Regions from separate parts of the Anaerobacillus sp. genome, predicted to be linked through region 1. Evidence: riboswitches for the same ligand, from Rfam matches in the RefSeq annotation. Region 1 holds a riboswitch; each other region holds the start of a gene.
The links. A riboswitch is a leader RNA that binds a small molecule or an ion and turns the genes downstream of it on or off. The one in region 1 is predicted to bind lysine.
Positions count from the first base shown of each region.

Region 1 (10,266 bases):
TATAATCAACCCATACTCCACCCATTGAATAGTGAACACCTGGGAAGATTTTCATTGGTAACTTACGTGGGTCATCACCCATAAACTTTTCGTAAATTTCCATAATTCCACCAAGCTTAATGTCTAATTCTTTTGGATCTTTATGAGAAAGATCTAAATATACCATGTTTTCGCCATTAATTCCTAGCTTCTGGTTTACACAGACATCAAAGATTTCTCTCGTTGCGATATCACGAGGAACAAGGTTACCGTATGCTGGATATTTCTCTTCTAAGAAATACCAAGGTTTACCATCTTTGTATGTCCAAACGCGTCCACCTTCTCCACGAGCAGATTCACTCATAAGACGGAGCTTGTCATCTCCTGGAATAGCGGTTGGATGGATTTGAATAAATTCACCATTTGCATAATATACACCTTGCTCATAAAGCTTTGCAGCTGCAAAGCCTGTATTAATCATTGAGTTTGTAGATTTACCAAAGATAATTCCCGGTCCACCTGTTGCGACAATAACAGCGTCAGCTTTAAAATTTACAATCTCTGAAGATCCTAAGTTTTGTGCGACAATTCCACGACAGGTTTTTTCGTCATCAATGATCGCTGAGAGGAACTCCCAACCTTCATATTTTTTAACTAAGCCTCGTACTTCATGACGGCGAACTTGCTCATCTAATGCATAAAGAAGCTGTTGACCAGTTGTTGCTCCAGCGAATGCTGTACGAGAATGCTGTGTCCCACCAAAACGACGGAAATCTAATAGCCCTTCTGGCGTCCTGTTAAACATTACACCCATTCGGTCCATTAGATGTATAATTCCTGGCGCTGCTTCACACATCGCTTTTACCGGTGGTTGGTTTGCCAAGAAGTCTCCACCGTATACCGAATCGTCAAAATGTTCCGCAGGAGAGTCTCCCTCACCTTTTGTATTTACAGCTCCATTAATACCACCTTGGGCACAAACAGAGTGAGATCTTTTTACTGGTACTACAGAAAACAAATCTACTTGGACGCCTGCTTCAGCCGCTTTTATAGTAGCCATTAAACCTGCTAGGCCACCACCAACTATAACAATTTTTCCTTTACTCATCATGACCACTCCTTCAAAATTTGGCTACTAGATAAATGCTAAGATTGCACGAACACCAACAAACGTCAAGGCAACGAATACGCCTAACGTGAAGTATGTTGAGATTAGTTGTGATCGAGGAGTGATAGTAATCCCCCAACTTACGAAAAACGACCAAAGTCCGTTTGCAAAGTGGAACGTTGTAGCAACGATACCAACAAGATAAAATGCTAAAATATACGGATTGGCAACAATGTTTGCCATCATCGCAAAGTTAACCTCTGCTCCTAGAGCTGCAGCAATTCTAGTTTCCCATACATGCCAAGCTAAAAAGATGACAGTGAATACACCCGTCCAACGCTGAAGTCTAAACATCCAGTTTCGGAAGTAACTATATGTACTCGTGTTATGCTTAGCTTGAAAAGCGATGTATAAACCGTAAATCGCATGGAATAGAATTGGCAAGAATATGACAAAAATCTCTAAAACATATCTAAACGGTAATGACTCCATAAAGTGAGTCGCTTTGTTGTAGCTTTCAGGGCCATACGTTGCAAAATAATTCACTCCGAAATGAACTATAATGAAAAGTCCTACTGGAATAACTCCTAATAAAGAGTGCAATTTGCGAAAGAAAAATTCTCGATTACCGGTCATACTTTGTTTCCCCCTGTTTTCTTAATTTTTGTAAAGGTCTAAGACCTCATTTCTAACGGGAAAGCTCAAACTTCATTCTATACTCGAGTTTTAAAAAAACTAAAGTGTAGAATTCAAAACGAACTCTTTTTAGAACTTTTTTTAAATAATTTCACCCCTCCATAGTTTTTAGTTTTAACACTAGGAAAATAGTTTTTTTAATTTGTCAACAAAGTAAAAAACACTATCTTTGAATATAATGTGACAATTTTATTTTACTCCCATTATACTAATTCGGTCAAGAAAACGGATACATATTATTATTAGTAAATTCTGATTAATAAATGCATTTTATAATAATAGTTTACTTGTTCACAATCTCTATCAACCCTGATGTGCCAGTAACTTTGACGGTTGTAGATGGTTTATTTTTATTGCAAAATGCATAAAGTGTTTAATTATAATTCGTAATATTCAAATAATTATGTCTATTATAGTTTTAAAAAAAATGACTGTATTTGGCACAAAGTCCAGGTACAGTCATTTTCATTCTATCCGATAATAATGCGCTCTGTCGGATATTTATAATAGCTTTTCGTTTCCTTTTTACGAACAGAGAAAAGGAATGCGACAAGTCCTACCCGCCCTATGAACATAAGGACCATTAAAACTACTTGACTTGGCAGGCTTAAATTAGGGGTAATTCCCATTGAAAGCCCACATGTTCCGAATGCAGAACTGGCTTCAAAAATAATCGCCATTAATTCAATTTCCCCACTATTCTCGAATGAAGCTATTAGAATAATTGCAGAGAATAGCATTAAAATAAAGACAGATAATACGATAAATGATTTTTGACGATCCTCTTGGTGAATTTCTCGTCCAAATACTTTTACATCACTCTTCCCTAAGGCAAAACTACGGATCGTTAAAAACATAACGGCTAACGTTGTTGTTCGAATTCCGCCACCAACACTCGATGGACTAGCACCAATTATCATTAACCCTGACATAAGGAGAAGTGTCGCCAAACTCAATTGGGAAACTTCCATCGTTGCTAAACCACCACTTCTTGCGGTAGCAGAATTAAAAAGCGAGTAAAAAAGTTGTTGATGCCACTCTAAACCAACATAATAATGGCCAAATTCTAAAGCCCAAATTGACACGAAGCCAAACAAGAAAACTATGAAGTATGTCGTAGTTGTAATTTTAGTAAATAAGCTGAATTTAAAGTTAGGATGATCTTTTGAGAAGTATTGCTTCAGCTCCATTAATACCGGAAAGCCTATCGCCCCTGCAAAAATCAATAATATTGCAATGAATTGCACAAAATAATCATTCGCAAAGGGGATTAGTGATTGACCAGTAACATCAAACCCAGCATTGGTAAACGCACTCAATGATGCAAACGCTCCTTGATAATAAGCTTCACCGACTGTATCAAAATAGTTCAAAAAATACGTTCCAAGGATTAATGCACCAATAAGCTCAATCGCCAAGGCTACAAAAAGGATCCCACGCATTAAATTTACAAGCCCTGAAAAAGTGTTTTGATTTTGGTCGACCATTATTAGCATTCGTTGCGACAAAATGATTTTTCTGCCAAAAATCATCCACACGAATGTTCCAAGAGTCATAATACCTATTCCACCCAACTGAATGGCAATAGCTAGGAAAATAATTCCTAAATAGCTATATGTTTCTGAAACATTGACAACCGTTAGTCCCGTAACACTTACAGCACTAACTGAAGTAAATAATGCTTCAGAATACGTTACACTAACACCTGGTAAGCTTGAAATAGGTAAATATAATAAAAAACTAAATAAAAACATGGCAATGATATATGATATGATAATAATTCGAAACGGGGTTAAAAACTTCCCCTTAGATAAATTCATAAGTATGTACCTCCGGAAATAATTCGGGGTTAGTATACCACAAATTTATGAATGACATATAGTGATTTTTAAATATTCGAGATATAATAACTTAAAAACAAAAAAATGGGGGAGAAAGATGATCTTTAGTCAAAAAAAGACACCTGAGATAGATAAAACAGAGCTACAAATTCCGTTGTTTGGCTATGATCTTTTAAGAAAAGATGTTTTGCCTGATCTTTTAGGGAAAGAACATAACATTATTTTATATTGGGCCGGTAAATCATTAGCAAGGAAATACCCTGTCAGTTCTATCGATGAGATTATTTCTTTTTTTAGTCGAGCTGGGTGGGGTGATCTTACATTAGTAAAGGAAAAAAAATCTGAACTTATTTTTGAACTCACTTCTCATTTATTTATCGATAAAAAAACGGCGATATGCCCACTAGAAGCTGGATTTTTAGCAGAACAAATCCAAGTTATTAAAGGCTTTATAGCTGAGACGAATGAAGAACTTAGAAGTGGAACACCTAAAAAAGTTATCTTCCATGTAAAATGGGATATTCATGATAGAACGGTATAAAGGAAAGAGGCTGTCCGATAGGTATTGCATCTCGAAGTCATATAGAAGTGTACGTTTTGTACATTATCTATTTATAGTAGCCTTGGTGACTGATACTTCTCTTTGGGACAGCCCTTTCTTTTGGTTACTAGAGACTAACTGATTTTTTTAATTTAAACAGGTACATTAATTTTATCTAATTCAAATTCTTCATGGAGTGTCTCAACAGCTTTCACCATTTCACTTTGATCAATTACTGTCGACACTTTAATTTCTGATGTACTTACCATTTTCACTAAAATCCCTTGATTAGAAAGTGCCTTAAACATTTGTCCTGCAACTCCTGGATTGGAAATCATTCCTGAACCAACGATAGATACTTTTGCTAATCCTGTGTCGTGAAGGATTTCTTGGAATTGAAGGTTTTGACGATTTTGTTCGAGAACTTCCAATGTTTCTGTTAACTTTTCAGAAAGAATTGAAAAGGAAATGTTTGTATTCTCACTATCAATAACATTTTGAATAATAATGTCAACATTAATGTTATTTGTTGCTAATGTCGTAAATAGATTTGAGAGTCCACAAATATCATTTGGCATGCCACAAACCGATATTTTTGTCACATTACTTTCGAATGCTAAACCTCTAACAACTAAATTTTCTTCCATTGATACTTCCTCCTCAATCATCGTTCCTTCTTCTTCTACCATGCTTGAACGAACCGTTAATTTCACATGGTAATTTTTTGCGAATTCTACAGCACGAGGATGTAACACTCCTGCACCTAGGTTTGCCAATTCTAGCATTTCATCATAGGAGATCGAGCTTAATTTTCGTGCTGTTTTCACGACTCTAGGATCTGTTGTAAACACCCCCGTCACATCTGTAAATATGTCACAGCGATTAGCATTTAGTCCCGCAGCAAGAGCAACTGCTGTTGTATCCGAGCCACCTCGTCCTAACGTCGTAATCTCGCCATTTTCAGTAACACCTTGAAATCCAGCAACGATAACAATTTTTCCTTCTGCCAAGTGATTACTAATCATTTCTTTTTCAAATTTACGGATACGAGCATTACTATGACAAGCCTCTGTTTGGATGCCAGCTTGCCAACCTGCTAATGAAATTGCTTTGTAGCCCTTCGCCTGTAATGCCATCGTTAAAAGGGAGATCGTTACTTGTTCTCCGGTACTAAGAAGCATATCCATTTCTCGCTTACTCGGATTTTCAGTAATGTCCTTCGCTAATGAGACTAAATCATCTGTTGACTTTCCCATCGCTGACACAACAACGACTACTTGGTCACCGCCTTTAACAGTTTCAATTACTCTGTTAGCTACATGCTTAATTCGATCTACATTTCCAACTGACGTTCCACCAAATTTTTGTACGACTAAACCCATGTGAGTAACATCCTTTCATTTTCCTAAATTCTATCCCAGCCGTTTCTCATAGAAAAGCTAAGAGCTTAGACAATCACTAAAATAAACATTTCCACTGCTGAAATACTTTATAATTTTCCTAAAAAATAAAAAAGCATCAGCAAGGAAAACCCTCACTGATGCTTTAACTAATGTCAAAACAAATAGAAACTAAATAAATGTTCCTGTACGCGTGAGATAGTTCTCCACACAATCTTAGGAGGGATTGTGTGACAGCTCTACATTTCTTAAATGCAGGTCCAGCATAAAAAGTAGTGAGTTACTTTTTAAACTTCGGCAAATTCCCCTTTTTGCTATCTTCACTGGACCTCATCGTCCTCCGATAACATACTATTGGTTTTTGCTCCTCTACCACCACTTCAACTTTTTGAAGTATTGGATATTTAATTAAGTTAGAGTTTACCAGAAAAAGTTTAGGATGACAACAACTTTTCAGCGTTAACGCAAACCTTAGAATTTCATCTAATGTCTCAAAGGACACAGCTTAACTTTCTTGCAATTTCTCTAGCAGCGCTTTTGCTATTTTCTCAGGGATCCCGATCGATCTGAACTCTTCTAAATCTGCTTCTTTCATTTTCTTAACAGAGCCAAAGTGCTTCAATAAGACACGCTTTCGCTTTTCACCTACTCCTTCAATTTCATCAAGAACAGATGCAAATAAACTTTTACTACGAATTTGGCGATGAAAGGTAATGGCAAAACGATGGACCTCATCTTGAATTCTTTGAAGCATGTAAAATTCTTGACTATCCCTTTTTAAAGGAACGACTTCTGGTGGTTCGCCCATCATTAATTGCGATGTACGGTGTTTATCGTCTTTTGCCAAGCCACAGACTGGGATTGATAAACCTAGTTCATCCTCTAGGACACTTTGAGCAGCTGAAATTTGTCCCTTTCCACCATCAATGACAATCAAATCAGGTAATGGTTGCTTTTCTTTTAATAGCCTTAAATAACGCCTTCTAACAACTTCTCGCATTGATTCATAGTCATCAGGACCTTGGACAGTTTTTACTTTATATTTACGGTAACCTTTTCGATTTGGTTTTCCATCGACAAATGAAACCATCGCAGAAACGGGATCAACCCCTTGAATGTTTGAGTTATCGAACGCTTCAATCACATGAGGTGTCCTAATATTCAAGGCAATACCTAGGTTTTCAATAGCTCTAACTGTTTTTGCTTCATCCCGTTCTATTAATAAAAATTTATCTTTTAAGGCCGCTTCAGCATTTTTATTAGCAAGCTCAACTAACTCTTTTTTTGAGCCTTTTTGGGGATGAACTGTGCGTACTTGTATAAATTCACTAGCAAGGTCTTTATCTATCGAGCTTGGAAGAAAGATTTCTTTCGGTTTTAAGTGCTCTTTTTGACTATAGAATTGACCTAAAAATGTTAGAAATTCTTCATCAGCTTCTTGATAAACTGGGAAGAGCGAAACATCACGTTCAATTAACCTTCCTTGTCGAACAAAGAATACTTGAACACACATCCAGCCTTTATTAAAGGCAAAACCAAACACATCACGATCAACATCATCGGCAATTGTCATTTTTTGTTTTTCCATTACAGCCTCAATGTGTTGAATTTGATCACGGTACTCTTTTGCTCTTTCAAACTCTAATGCTTCGGCAGCCCTTTCCATTTTTAACATGAGGTCCTTCTTTATCTCCTTATGACCGCCATTTAAAAAGCGAGTGATTTCCTCAACCATTTGACGGTTTGTTTCTTCACTAACCTCTTGTATACATGGTCCTAAACATTGATTTATATGATAGTAAAGGCAGACACGGTCTGGTAATGTAGAACACTTCCTTAAAGGATACAATCGATCAAGTAATTTTTTCGTCTCACTGGCAGCTGCTGCATTTGGATACGGACCAAAATATTTACCTTTATCTTTTTTTACAATTCTTGTTGTTATCAATCTTGGTTGTTCTTCAAAAGTAACCTTTAAAAAAGGATAGCTTTTGTCGTCCTTTAACATAACATTATATTTTGGATCATATTTTTTGATTAAGTTAAACTCTAAAATTAATGCTTCAAGATTGGAGGACGTGATAATATATTCAAAATCCTCGATTTCACTCACTAATAATTGCGTTTTGCCATCATGAGTACCAGTAAAATAGGAGCGAACTCTATTTTTTAGTACTTTGGCCTTCCCTACATAAATGATCGTCCCTTGACGGTCCTTCATTAAATAACAACCAGGCTGATCTGGCAATATTGCCAATTTTTCCTTAAGCTTCTCCATCACTGATCACCACACTTTATTCGATGATTTCTGTATTAACGATACTATAGCACAATGGCTACGTAATGTAGAATGTAAAATATAGAAAAGTAAGAGGTTCTGACAAACTTAATAAAAATAGCCAACTTCCCTGAGGAAATTGGCTTTTTTTATTTAATGAATTTCATAATTCTATTTTACCGCCATTTAGATACTATATGTAGTTGCGTAAAACCACTCGCAAATACATATAGTTTGATATGGCTCATTTTTGGTAATTATGAAATTCACTCTATTAAATATGTTTATTTAAAAGCTCTGCTAAAGCTTCTTTCGGTTGGAAGCCAACTACTTGGTCTACAACTTCACCGTCTTTTACTACTAATAATGTAGGAATACTCATTACCCCGAATTTACCAGCAGTTTCTTGGTTCTCATCTACATCAATTTTAACAATTTTTGCTTTTCCAGCTAGTTCTGCATCAAGTTCTTCAAGGACAGGTGCAATCATCTTACAAGGTCCGCACCATGGTGCCCAAAAATCTACTAATACGACACCTTCACTTGTTTCACTAGTAAAAGTTTGATCAGTTACATTTACAATTGCCATTGTTAAATCCTCCCTATAATCCATCATTTTACCTCATAGCGTATTATACATGATTTCAATGTGGCTCGCTACAAAATTGCTTTCACTATGCAATTTCCCCTTTTCATTCGCTTTCTATCCAGTTTTTTGAACTAATTGAAAAAATCTTAGCCAAACGATTTAAGTATGAATGAAAGAAGCGAGCCATTAAGCTGACTCGCTTGGTTTCTGGTTATGAACTTACTACTTCCTTTTTAAATTCTTCAATTAATAATGGTAATACTTCAAATAGATCCCCAACAATTCCATAGTCAGCAATGCTAAAAATAGTTGCTTCAGGATCTTTATTTACAGCAACGATACATTTTGAATTTGACATACCGGCTACATGTTGAATAGCTCCGGAAATACCAAGTGCAATATAAAGATCAGGTGTCACTACCTTACCCGTTTGGCCGATCTGCAAGGCATAGTCGCAATATTCAGCATCACAAGCTCCACGGGAAGCACCAACTGCTGCACCAAGGACATCAGCTAGTTCATAAAGCTTTTTGAAACCTTCTTCACTTTTTACACCACGTCCACCAGAAACAACGATTTTTGCTTCTGATAAATCGACTCCACCTGTACTTTTACGGACGATTTCTTTAATAATTGTCCGCAAGTCTTTAATGTCAACTGAAATTGCAGATACATCGCCAGTACGTGATTCATCTTTTTCAAGTGCAGGTATATTATTTGGGCGTATCGTTGCTAAAATTAGGCCATCAGTAACAACCTTCTTCTCGAATGCCTTACCTGAATAAATTGGACGAGTAAAAATTACCTCTTCTCCAACTGCTTCTAAATCAATCGCATCAGAAACTAAACCTGCTTGTTTTTTCATGGCAATACGAGGAGCAAGATCTTTCCCTACTGCTGTATGTCCCATGAAAACCGCATCGAAAGCTTCACTATCTATAACTTGGAGGAGTGCTTGTGAGTATGCGTCAGAAGTATAATCTTTTAAACTACTGTTTTCAACTGTTAATACTCGGTCTGCTCCATAAGCAAAAAGCTCCTTCGTTAAACCGCTTACATTTTCACCTAAGAGTACACTTACAACCTCGCCACCATTTACAACCTTCTTGGCAGCAGCGATCGCTTCAAAAGAAACGTTACGAAATGCATTGTCACGTATATCTGCAAGAACTAGTACTTTTCTAGCCATCATAATCCCCCCAATTAAATTACTTTTGCTTCAGTCTTCAATAATGAAACAAGCTCTTTTGCTTGAGTAGCTATATCGCCTGTTAGAATTTTCCCAGCTTCTTTCTTAGGCGGTAAGAAAATCTCAACCGTTTTTGTTTTTGCTTCAACATCTTCTTCTTCTAAGTCAAGATCATCAAGCTCTAAACGCTCTAGTGGCTTTTTCTTAGCTTTCATAATCCCAGGTAAAGAAGGATATCTTGGTTCATTTAACCCTTGTTGAGCTGTTACAAGAACCGGTAGAGAAACCTCTATCACTTCTTTATCACCTTCAACATCTCTTTCAATTGTTGCGATACTTCCATTAATATCAATTTTCGTAATTGATGTAACATGAGCAATATTTAATTCTTCAGCAATTCTTGGGCCAACTTGTCCTGAACCACCATCAACAGCTACATTTCCAGCTAAAATAATGTCGCATTCTTTATCCTTTAACAAAGTAGCCAATACTTTCGCTGTCGTAAATTGATCTTTAGCATCAACTTCTTCACTGTCAATCAAAATGGCCTTGTCAGCTCCCATCGCTAGTGCTGTACGTATTTCTTTTTCTGCATCTTCCTCAGCAAATGATACAACTGTTACTTCCCCACCATGCTTTTCGCGA
Region 1 is NZ_JBKBWN010000008.1:13,366-23,631, reverse strand. Features, by position in the region: gene sdhA (succinate dehydrogenase flavoprotein subunit) at 1-1,087, opposite strand, end outside; gene ACK4M9_RS12490 (succinate dehydrogenase cytochrome b558 subunit) at 1,115-1,723, opposite strand; gene ACK4M9_RS12485 (TrkH family potassium uptake protein) at 2,254-3,603, opposite strand; gene ACK4M9_RS12480 (YslB family protein) at 3,722-4,165, shown strand; gene ACK4M9_RS12475 (aspartate kinase) at 4,318-5,547, opposite strand; lysine riboswitch at 5,757-5,945, opposite strand; gene uvrC (excinuclease ABC subunit UvrC) at 6,071-7,846, opposite strand; gene trxA (thioredoxin) at 8,118-8,432, opposite strand; gene ACK4M9_RS12460 (electron transfer flavoprotein subunit alpha/FixB family protein) at 8,644-9,621, opposite strand; gene ACK4M9_RS12455 (electron transfer flavoprotein subunit beta/FixA family protein) at 9,636-10,266, opposite strand, start outside.

Region 2 (10,266 bases), on a different contig from region 1:
TTACCTCATCTGCAACAACAGCAAAACCTTTCCCATGTTCACCAGCTCTTGCTGCCTCGATCGCTGCATTTAGTGCTAGTAAATTCGTTTGATTAGATATATCTGAAATGGCAACGACAATTTTTTCGATTTCTTTTGAGCGTTCATCTAAAGCTTTGATTGATTTAGACGTTATTATTACATTGTTTTCAATCGTTCTCATTTGCGTAACAGCTTGAGTAATGTTTCCTTCTCCTAGCTGAGCTTTATAGGTTGTTTCTTCAGAAGCTTTTGAAACAGCTGAAGAAGCATTGGCGATTGTTTGTATTCCATTAGAAACTTCATTAATAGCCACTGTACTGTCTTGAATTTGTTTTAACTGAACATCTGCTCCAGTTGCAATTTCATCGATTGAAGTACAAACTTGTTGTGTCGCACCATTTGTTTGTTCTGCACTTGCTAATAATTCCTCAGAAGAAGCAGCCAAATTCTCACTTGCTTGTTTCACAGTTTGAATTAAATTCCTTAAGTTATCTGCCATTATATTGAATGATCGGCTCAATTGAGCAACCTCATCTTTAGATTTAACTTTTAAAGAACTTACATTCAAATCACCTTTTGCGATTTGTTCGGCCATTTTTGAAAGTTTTCCGAGCGGTATTAATTTTATATGAATGAAAAAAAATGCTAAAGCTAGTGAAATGAATACTAAAATTGATGAAGTAATCATTACAAAATAACTAAAGTTAACATCTCTTTCCGCTTCGCTTACAATTGAATTCGTCCATTGTTCTAATTTTTCATTAAATTCATCAATAGATTCAGCGATTAACAGCTTACCTACCTCGTAAGAAGCTCCAAAAACAATAGTTCTAGCCATCTCTAAATTGCCTTTTTCAACTAAATCCATGGCTTGCTCTTCAAGTAAAATTAAATCATTAGAGTTTTCAGCCGCAAGTTCGATCAAACTAATTAACTCATTTGGGACTTGTAACTCATTAAATCTAGCAACAACCCTATCTCTAGTCTTAGTTTCATTTACTTCTTTCCAATAATTATTATAATGAATGCTAAGACCAAACTGTGTATAAGCCCTCACTTCATTCGTTAAATAGTCAGAGGAATCTTGAAGTTCAATCGACAGCATCGTTAACTCTGTTTGCAAATTGAATGCATGTTTTTCTTTTTCCAGACTCTTTGAAAGTTGAAACATTGTCCATCCTGTTAATATAAATAGCAGTGCAATAATAACCGTGGTTGTCTTTAATAACGTAGTTAATTTCATCGGTGCTTCTCCTCTTTTAAATGTTCTATAAAACCTCTGTAAAACAAAGAACCTATTATGAAACAAGTAAGAATATATTACCACGGCTTTAGGTTCAATAATAGCGTTCAACCAATAGTCGTTTAATTAAGATAATTCATATTAATCAATGAATAATAGATATACAACCTTTAATTCTTTTGTTGGCTGGAAGCTAAAACAGCATGAAATTATCTAATTGTCATTTCCATTCTTCCCCAAAACAAAAAGCATATTTCTCATCAGAAACATGCTTTCATGGCTTAATCGGTTATTAAGTCTTTTTCTGGTTCTTTTGTTTTCTTCCCGTTACCTCGTTCTTCCTTCACGCGACGCAACATAAAATAAGGGCAACCAAAGTTACAGTATTCGAATAAGTACTCAGGAAAGGTACTAATTTTTGAATCATATGTGGCCTTGCGATTGCTATCCTCAAAAAAACCTCGGAGGCGCAGTTGACCATAGCCCCAATCACCAACGATGTAATCATATTTATTTAAGACATCACTATATCTAGCTTTAAATGCTTCTTCATCCCAAGCATCTCGATGTTCTTGAATAACTTCAAAGCTTACTCCTTGTACACGAATCATTTCTGTCACCTCTTTTCCTATATTGCCTGATAAATAAGAAAAATTCAACCTCTATTTGCTCAACTAACAATTATTTCTAATGGTAACGATGTTAGATTTGGTCATCCTACTACTAGAGGATGTTCAAAAAGTCTGGTCACATAGACGGTGGATCGACCCTTTCTTGTCTCCCCTTTTGAACAGTATCTAATTAGGAGGTAACGTCCATGAAAAAGTTTTTGTTAGTTATGACTATTTGTTTAATATCTATAACTGGTTGCCAAACATTAATGCAAAACGAATCACCGATCGCTCAGGATAATGTAGAAATCCTTAATAGTAAAAACAGAAGTGACTTTAACGTAATCAATCCTGATAAAGATTATCGTGAGATTCAACGTTTTGGATATGTTCGTCACCAACGCGAAACTGCGCTGCCAAGAGGCGGTACGAATCCAATTATTGCAGTTTATGACCCTGAACTATTAGCAGATGCCATCAGTAAATTAGCTGTGCTTATTCCTGATGTTGAAGATGTTGCTACATTAGTTACAGATCAACATATCTTAATTGCTTATGAAACGACATCGGAAGATCGTGATCTAACTGCTGATCAAGTGAGACAAACCGCAGTCAGCTGCGTGCCAAGTTTTTTTGATATTTATGTTTCTGACAAACCTGAAATGATCTCCACCATTGAGCGGTTTGGAAATCTCTCGTCTAGAACAGAAAATGTTCATGGTGTCTTAGAGCATACAATTGAAGAAATGCGCCAGTCTCCACAAGGTAGAGGAATTAGCGCTAGTGAAAGTAACTATTACGGCCAAAATATGAACAGACCTTTAGACAATAAACCTTATAACCAAATGAATCGGTAAATTTTTACTCTATCACCACTTAAAAGGGTGAAAGGGGTTGTCCCAAAGCAAAGTAACAGTCACCTCAGGCACGATATGTAGTGTTCATTAATACTAGATATCGCGCCTACACGAGGTGAACTGTCACCTATGAGACAACCCTTTTTCCACTTTCAATGCTTCTTGTCTAGCTTGCGCTTCGTTCACTTGTTCATCTGCATGGTAAGAAGATCTCACTAACGGTCCACTTTCACAGTGACTAAAGCCTTTTGTCATAGCAATTTCTTTTAGTTCTGCAAATTCTTCTGGAGTCCAATACTTTTCAAGCTTTATATGATTTTTTGTTGGCTGTAAGTATTGGCCAATTGTTAAAATATCGACATTATGAGCACGAAGATCGTCCATCGTTTCAATGATTTCTTCCTTTGTTTCTCCAAGCCCGATCATTAAGCTTGATTTCGTAGGAATGTTAGGGTGCAGTTCTTTTGCATTCTTCAAGACAGTTAGCGAGCGCTCATACGTTGCTCTTGCACGAACACGAGGCGTTAGGCGCTTCACTGTTTCAATATTGTGATTTAAAATATTTGGCCTAGCATCCATTAGAATTTTTAGATTATCAATCGATCCCATCATATCCGATGGTAATACTTCAATTGTACAAAATGGGCTCTTCCGACGTATTGCTCGAACGGTTTCAGCAAATATTTTAGCACCACCATCTTTAAGATCATCTCTCGCAACTGCTGTTATGACAACATGCTTCAAACCCATTGTCTTGACGGATTTGGCTACTCGTTCCGGCTCGCCCAAGTCTAATTCGGTAGGTAACCCAGTTTTTACAGCACAAAAACGGCATGCTCTTGTACAAATATCTCCTAGAATCATAAATGTAGCAGTTTTTCGTTCTGCCCAACATTCATGAATATTAGGACATCTCGCTTCTTCACAAACTGTATGAAGCTTTTCTTCGCGCATCATTTTCTTAAGGCCTGTATATGAATCGTTTGTATTAAGTTTAATTTTTAGCCAATCAGGCTTGCGAATATATTCTTCTTGTTTTGCCAAAATGTTTTCACTCCCATTTGAGGTTTGAGTGTACGATTCTTAATTTGAATATGTAAATCTCTAAAACTAAGTTTTAACACGGTACACCCTAAACTGACTAAACTAACTTTACCATGAAAATCGAGAAATCTCAAAGCTGTTGCACTACCATTGGTATTAATTAACATATATTTTTCTCACCATTTTCTACAAACTATACTTATGGGTAGGCTAGAAAGGAGTTACTTAAAATGAAACGCTCGCTAATCTTGATTATTACAATTTTATTTACGCTAGCTTCAGCACCCTCGATATCGTTTGCTGAGGAGAAAGCGAAGCTTAGCTATGAAGAACTACTTGAAAAGCGGATGGACTTATATCAAAAGGTGGAGGCGGTAACAAATGTTCCGTGGTACTATTTAGCCGCTGTCGACTCCTTTGAACGTGGCATCAGACGCGCAAGAAGGGATTTACCGAGGGAAGAAGGCGCTATTGCGATCTTTTATTCACCTGAGAAATGGGCTGGACCACTAAATCCAAATCCAAAAGATACTAACCCTCTTGCAATTAGTTTGTTCGGTGGCGTTGGTTTAGATGGGAACGGAGATGGTGAAGCGAACATAAATGACGATGAGGATGTCCTATACACCTTCGCTAAGCATTTAGAGTCCTATGGTTATGATGAAGAAAACATTCGCGTTGGTATCTGGGAGTTTTATCACCGTGAAAAATCGTTGCAACTCGTTATGGGACACGCAAAGGTCTATGAGACGTACAATACGATTGCCTTAACCGGCAATGCCTTTCCGCTCCCTACCCGTTATAACTATAGTTATAAAAATACATGGGGTGACGCTAGAGGCTGGGGTGGACGGAGAATGCATGAAGGTACAGATCTATTTGCCGGTCATGGCACACCAGTAAGAGCAACGACATATGGAATTGTTGAATTAAAGGGCTGGAACAAATTTGGCGGCTGGCGCGTAGGCATACGTGACACCGATAATATTTACCATTACTTCGCTCATTTAAGTGGATTTGAAAAAGGGATTGAGGAAGGAAAAGTCGTTGAGCCAGGCACTGTCATTGGTTACGTAGGAAGTTCTGGGTACGGAAAGCCAGGTACTTCCGGAAAATTCCCACCGCATTTGCATTACGGGATGTACCGCGACAATGGCTTTACCGAATGGTCATTTGACCCATTTCCATCCTTAAAAAATTGGGAGAAAAAAGATAAAGCTAAAAGGAAAAAAAGTTGAAGTATCACATAGAGTGTACTGTTTAAGGAAACATTCTAAAGTTAAAGCAAAAAAGCTCGGAGAAAGTTTTCTCCGAGCTGTTAGTATACTACGATATGACGAACCTAGATTTAAGCCCTATTTTTGTTTAGAAACTTTCACAGCGTTTAGAATGCTCGCTGCAAGTCCCCCCCAGATGATTACGATACCGACTATCATCATCACAACTGCACTTAAACTCATTTTGCTTTCACTCCTTTATCTTCAGAGTAAGCTGCTGGTACTTCTAAATCTTTTTCGCCCCACTTTAAGCTTGCAAAAACAAATCCAAGCACTAAAGCTGCGATTGCAACTGCCCATCCTGAGTAAAGTATAAATGAAGTTGAGAAATCCCCATCCCCATAATTAACTTTGATGTTTTGAATTAAATTCATGACAAACATATAACCTAATACGATTGGTGTAACAACACCTAAACATACACGCCACCATAGTCCAGTGCGTAAGTCCGAAGTTGCATTCGCATGTTCTTGGAATGGCTTTAGTTTCTTCACAAACCAAGAAATCGTAATGACTGACACAAGTCCAGCTAAAGCAATACCAAATGTGTTAATAAAGTAATCAGCTACATCTAAGAAGTATAGCCCTCCTTGAGTAGCAAATAAGATCGAAATCAATGCTGATAATCCGCCACCAATTACCACTGCTTTTCTACGTGACACTTTAAATTTCTCTTGTACGCCGGCAACAAATGTTTCAACAATAGAAATTAGTGATGATAACCCTGCAAAGACTAGTGATCCAAAGAATAGGACACCAAAGAGTCCATTAAAACCCGGAAATGTATTTAAGATTTGCGGAAAAACAACAAACGCTAATCCAATCCCACCAGCAGCTACTTCCTCAACACCAACACCTGATTGTGTCGCCATAAAGCCTAGTGCCGCGAAAATACCAAAACCTGCAAGTAACTCAACACTTGAATTACTAAAGCCTGCAATAAAAGCATTATTGTTAATATCCGCTTTCTTTGGTAAGTAACTCGAGTACGTAATCATAATCGCAAAGGCAATCGATAAACTAAAGAAAATTTGTCCGTATGCTGCTACCCAAACACCTGGAGACATGATTTCACTCCAGTTAGGTTTAAAGAACGTTTCTAATCCTAACGCCGCACCTTCTAATGTAAGGGCACGAACAACGATAATTAAAAACATGACTACAAGCGTAGGAATAAAAATTCGGTTTGCTACTTCAATTCCCTTTTTAACTCCTTTAAATAGTACACCCAATGTGACAACCCAAACTAAAACTAGTGGGATGAAAACAGATGGAACAAGACTTCCTATTTGACCTGGAGCATCAGCAAGATTTAAGTAATCTCCAAATAAAAATGCCTTTGTTTCCGTTCCCCATTTTTGACCAACAGCAAAATACGTGTAGGCCATTGCCCAAGCGATAATAACGGCGTAGTAGGTGGAAATGACGAAAGCAATCGCTACTTGCCACCAACCAATCCATTCTGATTTCTTATTCATGCGGGCATACGATAGTGGTGCTGAACCACGATACTTGTGACCCATAGTAAATTCCATAATGAGGAGCGGAATACCAGCAGTTAAAAGTGCAAATAAGTACGGAATAAAAAATGCCCCTCCACCATTATCGTAAGCTACATATGGGAAACGCCAAATGTTCCCTAACCCTACTGCGGATCCAACAGCTGCTAAAATAAAACCAGCCCTTGTCCCCCATTGTTCACGACCTTCCATAAATAATCCACCTTTCTTTTTTAAAATATTGTAAAGATAATTAAGTATATTCTGATAATTACAACTTTATTAATGTAACTTAGAATAAATGAATAACATTATATTAGTATTAATATTCAGACTATTCAATTTTCATTTTAGTACTATCTATACGTTTTGTCAAAGATTATTTTTTCAAAATATTATATATTTTTTTAAAAAATACAGCTGCACTTTCGTGCTTTATCGCATAAAATCGCTATAGCAGAAAAGAAATAATGCTACCAATAATGTTCTGGAAAATTATAGAATAGCCATTTTCCCACAACAAAAAAATCGCATCAATTTCTGTTTAGAAATCGATGCGATTTTTGTTGTGGAATTGCACGTAGGAAGTAATTCCTTTCCTCTAAAGGACTTCGGTCTCTAGATTTATGCTCCTTTTAATGCAGGAACTATTTTTTTCAGGACGAAAACCACTCCAACAAATGCTGCAGCTGCAGCTAAGAAACCGATGATTGCACTTCCTGTTAAACCAAGAACAAGATAACCAACAATGGAAACCCCAGCAATCATTAATGCATATGGTAACTGTGTCATCACATGGTCAATATGATGGCTTCCGGCCCCTGTTGACGATAGGATCGTCGTATCTGAAATTGGTGAACAGTGATCACCAAAGATTGAACCTGCTAAAACAGCTGCTAAAATTGGTAGCATTAATGAAATATCAGTTGCTGCTGCAATGTCACCAGCAATCGGTAATATAATTCCAAATGTTCCCCAGCTTGTTCCTGTTGAAAATGCCATAAAACCAGCAATAATAAATAAGATAACTGGTAAATAGGCTACGCTCATGTTCAGCTTTTTAACAACTTCCTCTGCTAAATAAATACCTGTACCCAGGTCATTAATGATCGTAATAATTGTCCAAGCAAAAATAAGAATGTAAATGGCAGGGAGCATGGATTTAATACCAGCCCATAATCCTAAACCTATATCATTTAATCCAAGCTTTCTTGAGAAGCTCAGTACTAAGGTTACAGCTAAACTTACTAAGCCACCGTAAAGTAGAGCAGCAGCGACATGTGTATTTTCAAAAATCGCTAAAATGGTTGCATCACCATCGGTACCTTGAATACCTGTTGTAATCATAAAGAACACTGTTGCCACGATTAATGTAACGATTGGCCAAATTAAATCGCCAACTTTTCCAACGACAGTAGAAACATCACCTTGATCCCCTGGAACTGGTCCTTTCTTCTTGTCGACAACTTCTCCTGTTTCAATCGCGCGTTGTTCATGAACACGCATTTGGCCTAAATCAAGCTTAAAGTAGACAACTGCTACAACCATTAAAATCGCAAAGATTGCATAAAAGTTCATTGGAGCAATGAGTACGAATGCTTGTAACGCTTCCCACTGCGTAACACTGTGTGTTACTAAAATTCCCCCAATAATCGTAATAATGTAAGCACCCCAGCTCGAGACCGGTGCAATGACACACATTGGAGCTGCTGTTGAGTCCACTAAATACGCCAATTTCGCTCTCGAAACACGGTGGCGATCTGTCAACGGGCGACCGACATTACCAACTGTTAAACTATTGAAATAGTCATCAATAAAAATAATAATCCCAAGTAGAACTGTAACAAGTTGCGCGCCAACTCTTGTTTTAACACGGCTCATTGCCCACTCACCAAAGGCACGACTTCCGCCTGTTACGGCAATTAAAGCAGCAATCATTCCAAGCAGTAATAAGAAGAAGATGATGTATAATTCCCAAGAATTAATCGCCCCTTCATCAATAAAAATCGCAAATACGATCGCAGCAATTTGTTTTACACTGTTGATCAAAACATTGTCTGTTAAACTAATAAAATTCTCGCCACTATTAAAATTAAGCATTAATGCGCCCACAACAATCCCGGCTCCGAGTGATAGTAACACTCTCCGTGTTACTATAACCATCAACAAAGCTAAAACCGGTGGAATTAAACTATAAATTGTTTCTACCATCTTTCTTCCTCCATAAATCAATATTGTAGTAGCTAGTTTTCTAGCCCTAGAAAAAACATAAAGCAACCTTGAATCCCATTCAAGAATGTCGATGTTAGAAGACTTCTTTTGCTGCTCATTCACGATTTTCTGTTCTCAATCCTGAATGAAAATATGGCTAACTTCTTTCACATCGCCGTCATCCACTGCTTGTATAAGAGGGGAACGATAGAACTTAGCCGATGCTTTCAACACAAAAAGGCAGCAATAGAGAAACCTATTGCTACCTTTATACGTAAACAATAATCCCTCACAAAAGTTTAGTAGTCCTCCACAATCAATTTTGGGAAAAAGATTGTGACAGTTCTACACTTATTAAGTGTAGACCCAGCAACAATTATTTCGACGATAATAGTCACTTCGGCAAAAATTCCTTTCAGGTAGCCTTCACAGTTGTCATTCTCTAGCTACTTACTCTTAAGTTTTGCGCCTCTACCTCACCTATAGATGAGGTATTACTTATATTTAGTTGGTTTTAACTTAGTTATTATAACAATCGTACGACAAGTTTTGCAACTGTTAATTATTGTTTATCGCATCGTTTAAGTCTTGTTGATTAATAATTGCTGGCATTGGCATGCTTCCACTACCTTCGCCACCGGCGTGAAAAAATTGTGGTACATCTCCTTGAATATAGATCATTCCAACTGGAATTAACGTTTGCACTTCTTTCGTTTCTGTAGCAAATGGTATGACAATCTTTACGTCTACCGTTATTTCAATCGACAAGCTAATCCACGCATTGTTAATACCAACAGAACTTGCCTCTTGTTTAATCTGTGATTTTACGTCACCAATAGCCGTTAATCTTACAGGTACCTTTGGACCTAGATGAGCAAGTAACGAATTTTGTGTTGCTTGGCCTAGTGGAATCATATGTATAATTCCGTGTTGATGATAGGAGTCTTGATCAACTTCTATCCCGTCAGGAATGGCTAAATCTCCGACTTCCCCTTTTGCAACCTTATTCAAATATTTTTGTACGTTCAAGGTAGTTTCTTGTAATACTCGACCCAAGATTAAAGGATTAAAGTTAGCGGATATGATCCTCCCATTATTGTCCTTTTGGAGATCAATCAAATTATTCATATCAGAGTTTTCAAGGATTTTTTTACTTACAGCCTCATTTATTGCAAGAGTCGCAATTCGCTGCGTTTCAGTGTTTGCAATTGAAATTAACGTTGGTCGGATCCCTTTCTCGACAATGACAAATCCTTGTGCGGTCATTATACAAAAAATTAGAAATGAAATTAATAGTACATATCGAAATGGAAGCGGACCTTTTTGTGGTCTGTATTTTCTTCGCTTTAACATATAAAAATCCCCCTTCACATACTTCATATGTATGCAAAGGAGGACTGGTTCTTAACTAAAATAATGAAATTTAAATTGGAGATGACATATCTCGATATTATTTTTTATCATAAACTCGAAACTCATAACGATATTTATTCTTTTCATCAG
Region 2 is NZ_JBKBWN010000009.1:27,978-38,243, forward strand. Features, by position in the region: gene ACK4M9_RS13695 (methyl-accepting chemotaxis protein) at 1-1,264, opposite strand, end outside; gene ACK4M9_RS13700 (YutD family protein) at 1,546-1,875, opposite strand; gene ACK4M9_RS13705 (YhcN/YlaJ family sporulation lipoprotein) at 2,082-2,732, shown strand; gene lipA (lipoyl synthase) at 2,856-3,776, opposite strand; gene ACK4M9_RS13715 (M23 family metallopeptidase) at 4,007-5,014, shown strand; gene ACK4M9_RS13720 (methionine/alanine import family NSS transporter small subunit) at 5,132-5,236, opposite strand; gene ACK4M9_RS13725 (sodium-dependent transporter) at 5,233-6,765, opposite strand; gene ACK4M9_RS13730 (Na+/H+ antiporter NhaC family protein) at 7,177-8,763, opposite strand; lysine riboswitch at 9,059-9,245, opposite strand; gene yunB (sporulation protein YunB) at 9,322-10,116, opposite strand; gene folA (type 3 dihydrofolate reductase) at 10,214-10,266, opposite strand, start outside.
Region 2: linked by a shared signal. The riboswitch ahead of ACK4M9_RS13730 (Na+/H+ antiporter NhaC family protein) and the one ahead of ACK4M9_RS12475 (aspartate kinase) in region 1 are both predicted to bind lysine.

Region 3 (10,266 bases), on a different contig from region 1:
AGACTATATCCCATTGAAGTCATGATATTGACAATTTCATTCCAGTTAAATATAGATAATTCAGTCGGTACTTCCCATCCTTTTTCATCACCAGGTACATGAATATCTAAGTCTTGCGCATCCCAACTCTTCCCAGTAACGACTTCTAAACCGACTGAACCCATTAACAATGGAATAATATCAATATCATTTAGTTTTTTGGCAATTTTAATAAATTCATTAAACTTGTTATTATCCATTTGTCCCTCCAGATTTTTCTAATTCCACCATTACTTTGTTCATCAAACCTGCATTTTTGATGCTGCTTTTGTTTGGCTTCAACAGGTGCCTAAAGGTGGGGCCAAAGCAGTAGAATGTTAAACATTCTACTTCCTTTTAGTCGATGGTGTCATTGCACAAAGGCTTTGTTCTGAATAATTTTGTATTTATTTAATACTTCCAATAATATATTTTTGTTGTAATTAGTTTTTTGGTTTATCACTTCTACCCACTCTTCTATCTTTTCTAATTTGGCTGCTTTAAATAAACCTTCACTTGTACTCAAAAAGCCCTCCCAATTATAGAATTCCCAATGAGCTATCTCGGATTTATAGGGGACTCGACATTCTAACAAAGGGTTTGGCTTAATTAAATTCTGTGAAAACTCAGCAGCTTTTAGGAAGTAATTCATTTCAATTTGTTGTGTATCGAATATTTGTTTTGATACTTTCCCGTTTGGACGATGATATAGAATTTCTGTGGCTTTTTCATGATTTTGTACTTGTACCTTAGCTCCCGGGAAGAAACCACTCAGTTTTTCATTGGTATAATCCTCGCTACTTGTATCTATTAAAATTGGAGATAGCCATTGATCTCCTAAATCACACAAATAACGATTTCCATTTTCATTTATCGCTATTACGGCAACGTGGGCTTCTCCTGTGTTTAGGTTATTACCGACTGGAAAAGCTTCTACTCCATCCTTACTAAATTCGTCAATTAGCCAAAGAGCTAAGTCAAAGCAATTTCCTGTTATTCCAAATTGTTCTCTGTGTTCTCTCATAAGGGATACATCTCGTTGTTTTTTAGTACTTCCTTTGTTATAGAACCAAACCTTTGTTAGTGTTTCCATAGGGAAATTGTTAAATTTCTCCCACGTCTTCAGAATACTCTCTGTTGGTAACATCTGAACACCTACTTTTACAAAAGTGTAAATTTAATTTTCTTACATAAACCTCTCTTAATTTTAACACATATTTCCATATTAAAAAGCATAAAAAATGGGCTGTATCAATTACAGCCCGCAATTCCACTAACCATTCGTTAATTAAACAACTCATAATTCTATTGGTTAAAAATCAATCGACTTTGCTTGAAACATTTTGTCTCGATATTTTTAAATAATTACAAGATCGACTACAATACTTGCAGGCGATATTATACTAACTGTTCCCTTAGTGTTTGGCTTATTCAACCAAACTGTTTTATTAGTTGAAAAACGACAGATCCTGGTCCGCTTTCGCACCCGTTTGTTGAATAATAAAGAGTTTTAAATTATTCCTCTTGAACATCAACTGTCTTGTAAAATTTATCAACAATCGGGTGAATATGTGGTTCAGTAAAGTAATAATTATCATTTACTTGCGTTAACCCAAACATAAAAGTATATTCGTCATCTTGCGAAAGAGTAATTGAGTAACGCCAGCCAACTCTGCCTTCTTGATTTTCTTCTGGAATGAACTTTATATCCTTTATTTCATCTAAAAAACCCTCAATAACAACATTTTCATCGATTGTTTTCTTATATCCTGTACTTCCATCTACTATTACTACCTTAGATACATTTTGTAAATCTTTTTCGTAAAATTCAGTTAGTGTATTTGTTTCTAAACTATTTGAGACTATATTACTACATCCAACCAACATCAATACTACAAATAATAGTCCTACTAATTTCTTCATTCATATCACCATCCTAACATATAAGACGTAAATCAAATTATTTAGGTTTCAAAATTATTCCACTAACATTCCCTTCATTATTGCAAGTACATTCATACACAAAGTCCCATAAAACCAATAATATCACCATAGTAATTGTAAAAAAATAGGAACTAATTAAAGTTCCCTTTGGTCAAAAATATTTGCTATAAAACTCTCCTCTTAGCTTTCCGCTTAAAAGCTTTGCATAAAGGTGTATGTTATACACCAGTAAAAAATGGTCCCCTTATCATGATAAGTTTTCCACTTCTACTTTTTCAATTCCTTTTAAAGATTTTAACTGGTAAAAGACATCTGTCGTATAAACATCTTTGTGCGTCATGACGATGAAGCTTAGTAAGTATTGGGTTGATTCTTCTTTTACTTTCATACTGCTGATTTTATAATCAAAGGCTTTGATTTGTTTAAGGAGCTCAGTAAGTTGGATATCTTTACTCGTATATGTTCGTACTTTGATTTCCTTTTCTTTTAACCCCTTTGGGCCTATTTTATTAATTAGAAAAGGAAGAATTTGCACTGCAAGTATTAGTAAAACGAGGGTAACTATTGCTTCCTTATAAAAACCTGCCCCAACAGCAATGCCGATCGCCCCACATACCCACAACATTACCGCTGTCGTTATTCCAGAGATGACGTCATTTTTACGGACAAGAATGACTCCCCCACCAATAAAGCCGATCCCACTAATAACTTGGGCCGCTAATCTTAATGGATCCATTGGTTTTGCATATGCTTCACTATAGATTTCGGCTGAGAATATCGAGACAATGGTTAATAAGCAGCTACCTACTGTTAAAATCATTGCCGTTTTTAGACCTGCCGGCTTATGTTTTAAGGATCTTTCTAATCCGATAATAATCCCAATGATCGCAGCAATAACAAGTTTAAGTATATTTTCATCGTAAAAAAAGTCTAATAATATCAAAAGGTAAACACTCCTACTTCTATGAATACAGGGGAATTAGTTCCCCTGTATAGATTGATCTTTTCGTTTACAATAATGCATCAGCTTCGATAATTTTTACGTTTACATTTTCATTTGCGGCTAAATCTAGTTCATATGGGGGGATGTCTTGATTTTCTTCGTCTCTGATAATCCTTACTTCGGGCCGTCGAACCGACTGATAATTATATTTGGAGACAATGCCGATTCGCCCATCGTTAAGCTTTACAGTAAGCCCTTCTGGATAAATCGCAATCGTCTCTTCAAACAATTCTATTTGCTTTGGTTCAAATTGAGTACCACTTCCCGAATAGAGTAATTCAAGTCCTTGATGTGGTAATAATGAAGGACGATAGACACGATGACTTGTAACTGCATCAAATACGTCAGCTACACTAACTATTTTAGCGTATTTATGAATATTTTCTCCACTTAAAGCGCGTGGATAGCCAGTACCATCAATTCTTTCATGGTGCTGATATGCACAATGTGCCACAGTTAAAGGGATTTCATATACCTTTCTTAGTATTTCAAAACCAAGCTCACTGTGATTTTTTATATGTTCATATTCTTCGGGAGTTAAAGCTCCAGGCTTATTTAGGATTTCCTTTGAAATGTAGACTTTTCCGATGTCGTGCAACATTGCACCTAAACCGATCTCTTCAATATTTCTGATTGGTAGTCCGTTAGCAATCGCAAGTTGACAGGCGTACACGGTGGTGTTTAAGCTGTGGCTGTACAAATGATTCTCATGAATTTTCGTCGTTGCTAACAGATTTAAGGCAACTGGTGTTTCTGTTAAGCATGATAAAATATCTCTAAATATTTTTTGGAAACTGCGAATGGCTCTTTGTGATTTCATCATCCCGCGAAGGTTTGTTGTCTTTAAATCTGCAATGGTATCTAAGCTTTCGGTTATGACATTGACGGCTTCGTTTCGAAGCTCATCTGGAATTGATTCGACGATATCAATACCTTCGGATGCTTCATCCTCAATGTGAATTGTAAAAATATTATACTTTTTTAGTCCTGTTATAAGGCTACTCGTTAGTTCGGTTCCTTCAGCTAACAATACTTTTCCTTTACAATTAAAGATGGTCTTTCCTAGCTTTAAACCTGGCTGGCAGCGATCTATCGTAATTAAACGCATGCTAATTTTTCCCCTTTTTGCGTTTTTTTCTGATTATTTCTATATGTCAAAGTTCGACACCTTTTATTATAACTCCTTCAAAATAAAAATAAAAAAATGCACAATTTGGCAAACTTCGACAAGTTTGAAAGAATCGTTGCTCGTAAACCCAAGTCTAGTCCTATCAGCTTAAGTCTTTATAAAATTTTAGGAGCGTTTTAGCAAAATAAATTACGACATTCTACTTCGAATTTTGGCGATTAGGTTGCAATTCTGGTGGGAATTTGGTATCTTTGATCAAAGTTCATATTTCTTAACTTCAATTTATTGAAGTGATAGAGGCGCATTGACCATTAGTACAAATTTTGAGGAGAATGAGCTCCGTTGAAAGTTTGGAAAGGGGGATTTGCCGAAGTAATTAGTACTCATGAAACTAGTTACTGGGTCTGTGATTGAATAAACGCAGGACTGTCGTATAGTTTTTTAACTATATGGAGGGCTATCTTACGCTGGAATAACCGTGAATGTTTATTATCCTAGCAACAACGATTCCCTTCGTTGTTGCTTTTTGTTTTATCGCCAATGATAATTTGGTGATAATAGTAGAAAAACTCAGCTTACTTTTTCTACTTTCATCGCGGTTGATCATGTGATTTAGCTCTATTCAAGAACTTATGTCACCTGTAGGCTTACCTGAAAACTCCTTCTGTACTCTTCGAACATTGGAAAATTCTAGCGCGACTGGTGGCTACAAAACTTACTGAATAGAGGTGTGTTTTATGAATTTTGGACATTTATTAACGGCAATGGTTACCCCATTTGACCAAGAAGGAAAAATTGATTTTGAAGCAACAAGAGTATTAGTTAACTATTTAATTGACAACGGGACAGATGGGATTGTAGTTGCAGGGACTACTGGAGAATCTCCTACCCTATCGATTGAAGAAAAAGCAGAACTGTTTGCTTTCGTTGTAGAGGTTGTCTCTGGGCGCGCTACAGTTATTGCTGGTACCGGAACAAATTGTACAGCAACGTCCATTCATTTAACAGAAATTGCGAGTAAAGCTGGTGTTGACGGGATTATGCTCGTAGCACCATATTACAATAAACCTAATCAAGAAGGGCTCTACTTACATTTTAAAACAATTGCAGCGTCTACTCACCTACCTGTTATGCTATACAATATTCCAGGTCGAAGTGGCGTTAATATCAAAGTGGAAACAATTGTTCGGTTGTCGCAAATTGAGAATATTGTCGCTGTCAAAGAAGCAAGTGGTGATTTAGAAGCAATGGCTACTATCATTCAAAATACACCAGATGATTTCTACTTATATAGCGGTGACGATGGTCTTACGCTACCAGTGCTAGCAATAGGCGGTCATGGTGTTGTCTCGGTATCTGCACATATCATCGGAAATGAGATGAAGCAAATGATCACAGCGTTCCAAAACGGCGATTCGCAAAAAGCGGCATCATTGCACAGAGAGTTACTACCAATTATTAAAACGATGTTCATTGCACCTAATCCTGCTCCTGTAAAAGCAGCCCTAGAAATGTTCGGCCAAAATGTTGGTTCCGTTCGGTTACCATTAGTTCCACTTTCAGAATCTGAATTAGAAACTGTTCATGGTGCCGTTAAGTCAAAATTACTAACTACAGTACTATAAATAAAAGTTGTGAAAAAAGGCACGTAGAGAGCTTCCCATCAGGAGAAATGCTTTCTATGTGCCTTTTACTGTTCCTCGACGTTCGCGAAGGTAACGTGAGAAGGTCACGTGGAAGGGTTTTATATGCCTTTTCGAAAATGTCGTTGTCCAAAGTGCACACTTCTTAGTTGTTACCATAAAAAAAGCTGACCCAAAGCTAAGTAACAGTCACTTATGCAAAATATGTAGCGTTTAACTTAAAAACAATACATATTTTGCCCTCACGAGGTGAACTGTCACTTATGGGACAACCTTCATAATCTGTCATTACTCTTCAACTGGACTAAATTCATGAACCCAAACTCTCATAGTAGGAAGCCAAGGCATTCCTTTATGTAAAGATAAGATGGAGATTTTATACTCTTCTAATGTTGCGTACCCTTCATCATTTGCCATTTCATCGGTTAGATCGCCTAGCGTTTGACGATATACATGGTCGACTTTGAATGACTTTCCGTTTAGCACCATGATTTCGCCTGGATCTGCGTATCTGCCATTTCGTCTTACTGCTGTTTTCTGACCTGCAATGATCTTTTCAATATCACTAGCTCCTGTTACTAACCTATCTATTTCACATGTTTTTGGTGGTAACTTTTCAATTTCTGACATAATTGTCGTCCCTCACTTTTTAACTTTTTGTCTATTATAACATTAAGAATATAACAATGTTAGAAAATGCATTTCTCATTTATGGTTGCCATTAAAAATTCGACATGTTCTCCAATACCATTGAGTGTCACCGTTCACATCCTCTACGCCTTTTTTCACAATAAAAAATAGAGGCTGTCTCGCAAGTTTCAAAGCACCTCGAACTCGTTTTATATATAGAAGTCGTTTTTAGTGAAAACTCTATATATTTCGTGAGGTGATTGATACTTGGGACAACCACTATCTTCCAGTTTTTTTATTTTACGTACATTGGAATGACTCAATATTCCTTAAGTCAGTACCGAAGTATACCCACATCCATCCATTCCAACGGAAGCCTGAGATAGATCTTCTACCAATAAATGTAGGATAGAACCAAAATTGTTGTCTGTTTGTTAACCATACATAGGTAAATCGATATAAACAACCTCTAATCGCTCCTGGATCTACCGCGAAAACGCCAATTTGTTGTGTTTGTGTCGGTACAAAAGCAGGTGGTGGTGTCGTTGGTGGTCCAAATTGCTGACCAGGTCCTGGGGCTGGCGGTCCCGGAGGTCTAGGTGGTTGGCCTGGTACACCAGGTGGCGGTCCCGGAGGTCCTGGTGGTCTAGGTGGTTGGCCCGGCACTCCTGGTGGAGGCCCTGGAGGTCCAAATTGGCCACCGAAAAATGGGAACCAAGAACCGCCAAATAATCTTTCGTCTTGGGCAGTTTCATCATAATAATGAGGATATTCATATCCTCCGTCTCCATGAGGAGGATAGCTGTAAAACTGATTATCAAAATTACTTGGGTACATATAGTGCACTCCTTTTCATCTAGGTTTACATCATCATATGCACCTATAACCGGGCAAACATCTTGTACAGGACAAAAGGGCTTTTGACTAGAAAAAATTTAAAAAATGGGTATGAGTCTAACATGTTTGTCTTTGAGGAATTAATAACAAAAAGGGTTATCAATAAAATGCGCAGTAGATGAACCATTAAAGTAAACTAAGCTATAATATTACCCCACTCCTTTTTTAAAAGTTTTATTAGATTTTAATTTCTTCATTTTCATCATTCGACCGTTAGTTCTGCAACTGAATATAGGACTGCTCTTCCAGCCATCTTTACTCGTGTATCTTCATGTTTACAATAAAGCGTGCCACCTCTACTTGATAATTGTCTAGCTACCATTTCTTCTTTTTCTAGTCTATTTGCCCAAAGTGGAATTAGGCTACAATGCAAGGAACCTGTTACTGGATCTTCGTTTACCTTTAACTTAGGGAAAAACGCTCTGGAAACAAAATCGAATTCACTGCCCTTGGCTGTAACGCAAACACCCAATCCTTCTTGTAATTTTTCTAATTGGGCAAAGTCAGGACTTACGTTTCTTACATCGTCCTCGGACTCTAGTACAAAAACAAGGTCTCTATTTAGGTACGTTTCTTTTGGAACTATCCCTAAAGCGCTAATCATTTGATCAGTAACAGAAATTTCTTCTGAAGGAACAGAAGGGAAATCAAGTTCATATAAATCATCTTGTTTGTTTACAGTTAACTCTCCACTAATTGTATTAAACTTAACGGTATCCAATTGCTTTTCATAGTAATTTAAAATAATAAATCCGGTTGCTAACGTGGCATGCCCACAAAGGTTAATCTCTCCTCCAGGTGTAAACCATCTAAGTCGGTAATGTCCTACTTCTTTTACTGCAAAAGCTGTTTCCGATAGGTTATTTTCAATGGCTATATTTTGCATGAGTTCATCTGAAATCCAATCATTCATGATACATACTCCTGCTGGATTTCCCTCAAAAACCTTTTCTGCAAAAGCATCAACTACAAAATATTTCATATCATTTTCCTCCATTGTTATAATGTGTTTTATAATTTATTAGTAGTTTATATATTGCTTGTGTTTGTAACTAAGGGGCTTTAAAAAAGTCACTGAAAAAATGAAGACTCTTGTTGCACAGTATCTAGTCTAAAAAGAAAGACGATTACTAGAATTGGGATCGCAGTTCCTCTTCTATTGCTGCTTCCGTTAGTTCAAGAAGGCTTCTTTAAATCTTTTTTAACTTCAATGGATATTGAACCTTTTTGAGATACCTCACTGTCACTACTAATAAAAATATATACTTCAAACCCATTCGGTAGTTCGATTTCAAATCCTTTTGAATTCTTTTTTTCTACAAACTTATAATTCTGAACTTCTCCATTAATTTTCATTGCAATGACTTCATTTTGATAAAACTCTAAAAAATAATCCTGGTTTACATAAGTTAAAAAGAAAGGTGAACAAACGTCTTGTTTTCCCTGAAATACCGTTCTTTTCGGAAGAGGAATTATTATATCCCCATCCTCACTATAATAGTCACATTCGTAGCTATTATCAGGAAAAAGGTAACTTTTAACATAGTAGTTAAAATCTAAGTTCCAAAAATAAAATTGAATTAAAACAAAAATAGGAATTGAAACGATTAAATATTTATTAAGGCTTCTCTTACATTTTATGTTGATTATTAATCCAATTACAGCTAAACAAATTATCAAAATAACGGTATAAGGTATATACAATAAATTTCCAGACATACGATTCCTCATTTTCTATTAGTTTTAATAGTAAACTGCTCTTAACTTCAATAAGAAAAAAGAGCTGACAATCTATATTTGATTCAACTCTTGCTCCGTTACTTCAACAAGTAGCGATAACCTTCTGAGTTCTCAGGAGGTTGTTGGTTTTAATACTAGTAATTGGTCGAAGCTGTCATGAAAATCCTTGAGTACATTTCCTTAATATTTCTTTCGTTAAATTGATCATTGTATAATCCATAGTACCAATACTTGTCTTCCCCGTTTTTGGACGACAGATAACCAATAGCGTAATGATTACTTATTTCCTTTAACTCCTTATCACTTTCATATGTTATGTCATCTTCAACAAAAGAAAGATATGACTTTGTAGCACCTATGAAGAAAAATGGGGTTGTTGAATGTAGATAAATATCCGCATATTGACTCTGAGAAGCTTCTTTTAAATTTTCTTCCATGATAAATATCGCATCATAATATTTCAGTTCTTTGTCAAACAAATCATCAAACTTGATTTCTACGAACTTAATATGTTCTTCAATTACTTTCGGTGTTTCACCTATTACTGCTATTTTTAATGCTCTGCCTTCGTACAATTCGAAATCTGGATTTGAAGCACAGGCGGAAACCACTAATAGTAAAATTAAAAATAACATTTGTATTCGAAAAATCCTTTTCATAATATCACTCCTAAACTTGCAAATCTTATTTAATATATCACAAGAAAATTTCAGTAATTATAGGTTCGTGTTCAGAGATTATGTCAATATGATGTTCAAAACAGGCTAATGAATAGTGTTTTACAATCTTTTCCTGCAACCTAAACTCCTTTTGGACATAATCAAGATAACTAGACTTTTTATAAATACGAAATGATTCACCTTCAAATATTTGTTCATCGTTCCAAACAGTATAATCATCATATACTACCGAATATGTAATATAATTAGGAAAATCAATTTGAAAGGTTGTTACCTTACTATCAGGATGGGGGAAGATGAGTAAATCAGTTGCATCCTTACTTCGGTTCACGATAACTCTTAACGCTACACCTTTCGTTCTTGGCTCGGATATAGCCTCAAAGGAAATTTTATAACCTAACTCTTTAACCAAGTCTGTAAACTCCAATATTTTTCTCCTTTCTTCGATACTGTTATTCAACCCTTCTGCTTCTTTAGTTTAATTGAATCTTCACAATAACATGGATCATCATGTAACAAAACTCTATTTATAACCAGTTCTTTCTTAAATTAACGTTATGTTCATTAGTTTTTAAGTCTTTC
Region 3 is NZ_JBKBWN010000002.1:278,518-288,783, reverse strand. Features, by position in the region: gene ACK4M9_RS03510 (phosphoribosylanthranilate isomerase) at 1-239, opposite strand, end outside; gene ACK4M9_RS03505 (hypothetical protein) at 389-1,165, opposite strand; gene ACK4M9_RS03500 (hypothetical protein) at 1,534-1,941, opposite strand; gene ACK4M9_RS03495 (MgtC/SapB family protein) at 2,210-2,905, opposite strand; gene ACK4M9_RS03490 (HD-GYP domain-containing protein) at 2,973-4,073, opposite strand; lysine riboswitch at 4,381-4,562, shown strand; gene dapA (4-hydroxy-tetrahydrodipicolinate synthase) at 4,832-5,719, shown strand; gene ACK4M9_RS03480 (ASCH domain-containing protein) at 6,026-6,367, opposite strand; gene ACK4M9_RS03475 (hypothetical protein) at 6,668-7,204, opposite strand; gene ACK4M9_RS03470 (PhzF family phenazine biosynthesis protein) at 7,467-8,246, opposite strand; gene ACK4M9_RS03465 (hypothetical protein) at 8,441-8,983, opposite strand; gene ACK4M9_RS03460 (hypothetical protein) at 9,139-9,663, opposite strand; gene ACK4M9_RS03455 (hypothetical protein) at 9,701-10,111, opposite strand.
Region 3: linked by a shared signal. The riboswitch ahead of dapA (4-hydroxy-tetrahydrodipicolinate synthase) and the one ahead of ACK4M9_RS12475 (aspartate kinase) in region 1 are both predicted to bind lysine.